DNA from 2 places in the Paenarthrobacter sp. GQ52 genome. Region 2 is predicted to be linked to the other one. Evidence: predicted binding sites of a transcription regulator. Region 2 holds the regulator's gene; the other holds the start of a gene.
What was found. The regulator HspR, encoded in region 2, represses chaperone genes until heat shock. The targets are predictions, from matches to a motif close to AAGTTGAGTCNNNNNGACTCAACTT.
Positions count from the first base shown of each region.

Region 1: clpB (ATP-dependent chaperone ClpB) is a predicted target of HspR. The motif match lies at 1,669-1,693, and genes of this name have one in related genera.

Region 1 is NZ_JCAXEJ010000021.1:38,362-40,749, reverse strand. Features, by position in the region: gene clpB (ATP-dependent chaperone ClpB) at 1-1,631, opposite strand, end outside; gene AC6CH8_RS19930 (MSMEG_1061 family FMN-dependent PPOX-type flavoprotein) at 1,780-2,388, shown strand, end outside.
Region 2 is NZ_JCAXEJ010000027.1:5,131-7,518, reverse strand. Features, by position in the region: gene AC6CH8_RS21695 (DnaJ C-terminal domain-containing protein) at 1-738, shown strand, start outside; gene AC6CH8_RS21690 (heat shock protein transcriptional repressor HspR) at 749-1,177, shown strand; gene AC6CH8_RS21685 (hypothetical protein) at 1,187-1,651, opposite strand; gene AC6CH8_RS21680 (DUF3040 domain-containing protein) at 1,857-2,159, shown strand; gene AC6CH8_RS21675 (hypothetical protein) at 2,185-2,388, opposite strand, start outside.

The DNA.
Region 1 (2,388 bases), on a different contig from region 2:
TCTGCAATGTCGTCCGCGGTCACGTCCTCGGCAACCATCAGTTCCGGTTTCGAATCGCTCCGGGCGGACTCCTCCTCAGCAGCGGCGCTCAGCTCCCGTTCGAGGGCAGGCAGTTCTCCGTAAAGGATCCGCGAGGCCGATTCGAGGTCGCCTTCGCGCTGGGCTTTGTCCGCGACGGAACGCAGTTCGTCGATCTTGGCCTTGAGATCGCCGACGCGGTTCAGTCCGGCTTTCTCCGCCTCCCAGCGCGCGTTCAGCGCACTGAGTTCCTCGTTCTTGTCCGCCTTGTCCGCGCGGAGCGCAGCCAGCCTCTCCACCGACGCAGGGTCAGTTTCGCCCTGGAGGGCCAGTTCTTCCATGGTCAGGCGGTCGACGGCGCGGCGGAGCTGGTCGATCTCTTCCGGTGCGGAATCGATCTCCATGCGCAGCCGGGACGCGGCCTCGTCCACGAGGTCGATTGCCTTGTCCGGAAGCTGGCGTCCCGAGATGTACCTGTTGGACAGCGTTGCGGCTGCGACCAAAGCAGAGTCGGCGATAGCCACCTTGTGGTGGGCCTCGTAGCGTTCCTTCAGACCACGAAGAATACCGATGGTGTCTTCGACGCTGGGCTCGCCAACATATACCTGCTGGAAGCGGCGTTCCAGTGCAGGGTCTTTCTCAATGTTCTCGCGGTACTCGTCCAAGGTGGTGGCACCAATCAGGCGCAGTTCACCGCGCGCCAGCATGGGCTTGAGCATGTTCCCCGCGTCCATGGCGCTTTCACCCGTGGCGCCGGCACCCACAACCGTGTGGATTTCGTCGATGAACGTCACGATCTGCCCGTTGGAGTTCTTAATCTCCTCCAGAACGGCCTTCAGGCGTTCCTCGAACTCGCCTCGATACTTTGCTCCGGCCACCATGGACGCGAGGTCCAGGGCGATGAGCGTTTTGCCGCGCAAACTTTCGGGAACGTCGCCGGCCACCATGCGCTGCGCAAGGCCTTCGACGACGGCGGTCTTGCCAACGCCCGGCTCACCAATCAGCACGGGGTTGTTCTTGGTGCGGCGGCTCAGAACCTGCACGACGCGTCGGATCTCGCTGTCACGCCCGATGACGGGATCCAGTTTGCCTGAGCGGGCCACGGCAGTGAGGTCCGTGCCGAACTTCTCCAGGGCCTGGAAGGTGTTTTCCGGATCGGGGGAATTGACGTTCCTGTCGCCACGGACGCCGGGCAGGGCAGCGAGCAGCGCCTCGTGGGAGGCGCCGGCGTCGCGCATTAACTTACCCACGGCGTCGCTTCCGGCCGAGAGTCCGAGCAGCAGGTGCTCCGTGGACACAAAGGAATCGCCGAGCTTGTCAGCTTCGTTCTGGGCAGCTTGGATGGCCTGCATGGACTGGCGGGACAACTGGGCCTGCTGGACAGAGCTGCCCGATGACGACGGCAGCGATTTAATGGCTGAGCTAGCCTGAACGCTCACGGCATCAGGGTCCGCTCCCGTGGCACGCAACAGCGCAACGGCAACGCCTTCGCGCTGGTCCATTAGGGCTTTCAGCAGGTGGGCAGGCTCAAGCTGCGGGTTGCCGGCAGTTGAGGCGTTCATGGCGGCCGCAGAAAGGGCCTCCTGGCTTTTGGTGGTGAATTTGACGTCCAAAGAGTGCTCCCTTTCTGGAGTGATACCTATGATTACAAAGTTGAGTCTACTACGCTCAACTTTGCATTTGGTCCATTAAGTTCCATGTTTGCCCACGGCGAAACCAGTGTCCAGAGTCCACCGAAATCAAGGGAAGTAGGCTGAGCCTATGGACCCCATCTCCAGCGTGGATGAACTCGAAGAACTGATCGGATTGCCCTTGGGCCGTGTGCGCCGGAAAGTGCGCACATCCCTCAGCGATTTCGACCGCCAATGGCTGGCAGCCAGCCCGTTTTGCGTGATCTCGACTTCGGACGCGCAGGGCCGCGTGGACGCCTCACCCAAGGGCGACCCAGCTGGCTTCATTCATGTCCTGGACGAGCACACAATCGCCATACCGGAACGCCCCGGCAACAAGCTCGCCTTCGGCTTCCACAACATCCTGGAGAACCCGAACGTGGGTATCCTGTCCGTCGTCCCGGGCAGAACGGACACCCTGCGGATCAATGGAACGGCACAAATTGTCCGTGACGCCGACTTCTTCGATCACTTGGTGGTCAAGGGGCACCGGCCGCGCGCCGCTGTTGTGGTTGCTGTGGAGGAAGTGTTCACCCATTGCGGTAAGGCCTTCATGCGGAGCGGACTGTGGCAACCGGAAACCTGGGACATGGACGGCCTGCCGAGCATCGCCATGTTGTCCCAGACCTACACGCAACCCGAAACACCACTGGAGGATCTGGAGTCCTACTACGGGCCGTCCTATGCGGAGCGGATGTAT
Region 2 (2,388 bases):
TTCGCTCCGGGTGCTGGCGCCGGGCGCGGTGGTGCCGGAGCTAATGGCGGTTTCGAGGACCTGTTCGGCGGCTTGTTCGGCGGCGGGCCCGGTGCCCGTCAGCCTGCTGGCGGCGGCATTCCTCCGGAGTTCGCCGACCTGTTTGGCGGTGGTTTCGGTGGAGCCGGCCAGACCGGGTTCCAGCGTGCACCGCAGAAGGGCGCGGATCGGACGGCCACCACGTCCATCTCGTTCGCCGGCTCCATCAAGGGGACTACGGTCAGCTTGCGTGAGAGCAACGGCAACGTGATCGACGTCAAGATTCCTGCCGGCATCAAGGACGGGCAGAAAGTCCGTCAGCGCGGCAAGGGCAACGTCGGCCCTGCCGGCAATGGCGACCTCATCATCACGGTGAGCGTGAAGCCCCACGACTTCTTCCAGCGCGACGGCGACAACATCCGCATCCACGTGCCCGTCACGTTCGCGGAAGCGGCGCTTGGCGCCACCATTGAAGTGCCAACGCTCGACGGCGACACCGTCAAGGTTCGCGTCCCGGCCGGCACACCGTCAGGCCGGACACTGCGGGTCAAAGGCCGGGGTGTGAAAACATCCAAGGCGACTGGCGACCTGCTGGTGACCATCGACGTCGCTGTTCCCCAAAACCTGAACAAGGAAGCGGAAGAAGCCGTGAAGGCGTTCGCTGCCGCAACCACCGACGCGAACCCGCGTCACGATCTGGCCGCGAAGGCCCGGTTGTAAGGAGGCGGTCATGGCTATCGACGTCAACCAGCCGATCTTTGTCATCTCCGTCGCTGCGGAGCTTGCCGACATGCATCCGCAGACGTTGCGCCAGTACGACCGCCTGGGCATCGTCTCGCCCAGTCGCGCGCCAGGCAAGTCCCGCCGCTATTCGCAGAACGACGTCAACAAACTGCGGGAGGTCCAGCGCCTCTCGCAGTCCGGCGTCTCTCTTGAGGGCATCAAACGCATCCTTGACCTCGAAAACCAGGTGGCTGCGCTGCAATACCGCGTGGCTGAACTGACCGAGGAACTGTCCCGTCGTCGCTCGCCACTGGATGCGCGCATCTTCGCTGCAGGCGCAGCAGGCGACGTCGTCAGCCTGGCCCGCGGTCAACGTCCCCGGGCTAGGTCGCAAGCAGTTGTGGTGTGGCGGCCGCGGCAGGGCGAGAACCTGTAGCTTCGGGTCCTACGGCAGGGTCCTGTCCCAGCTCACCACCACGCGGGCAGCACCCTCTTCGGTTCGTTCAACGTTGGTGACGATCTGCGTTTCCTTCGCTCCCATGTCCCGGATCTGCTGTTTGTAATCATCGATGTGCTCCAGCAGTGACTCTTCAGTCCATTCGCCCGGCCGCATCCTTGTGGAGATTTCGACAGGCTCTTCAGGGACCAGGATTTCCGCCGGCTGTGCCACATGGGGTCGCGAAGCGTCAGCGGGCGACGTGTCCAGTCGCGAGGCTCCCCTTGGCTCGTGCCTACGGTTCCGGACCGGCTCGGGCTCTCCCGGCGGAACCAGCATGCGGAAGCCGAAAATTCCACCCGCTATGCCCGCGACGAGGCCCGCGGCAATGAGCCAAATGGCCCTTCCGGGTCCGCGGCGCCTGGGAAAGGCTTCAGTAGTGCTCGGTGCTTTCTTAGGCCTTCGTCGTGCCATGGCGATTTCAACTTTCCAGTCGGCGGTGAGTTCCGTGCTCGTGGTTCTTCAGAATCCTGCCCTTCCATCGTAAGCATGCTTAGGACCGTTGGTAAGAACGGGGCATCGGGCAGATAATGAAGGCATAGCACGGCAAGCAGCGCTCGTGCGGATGTTCTGAGCATCGCCGCAGGTTGCGGCCCTGCTTGTGTGGTGAGGAATTCCGATGTCGTTGTCGGATGAAGAACGCAGGAGCTTGGAAGAGCTGGAGCGGGATCTCGCTGCAACGGATCCCGACCTCGCCTTTGAGCTGAAGTCGGGCCGCCCGCGTGGGGCGATAGCCCGTGCGGTTTCCGGCGCACTGGCAGTTCTGATCGGCTTTGTCCTGGTCATTGCAGGGATCGTCACCCAGCTTGTGATCCTCGGTGTTGCGGGCTTCTTGCTGGCCAGCGGCGGTGCCTATTGGCTTTTGGCCGGAACCTCGCTGCGGAGACGGATTGAAAGGCGCGACGACGACCCGGCCCCTTGACGGGGCCGGCGTCGCGACTGACACCTTAGGGCACCGGAGGAACCGGAGGCTGGACTGAGGTTTCCGGCTGCTTGGCAGGCTCGGGTTCGCCCGGAGGCAGCATGGTCCGCCAGGCAAACACTGCGCCGGCCCCCACTATGGCGGCAGCAAGGGCAGTAAACCATATGGCTCGGCCGGAGCTGCGCTGCGTGGTCTTCCGGCTGAGGGCCTGGGTGGCCTTCTTAACTGC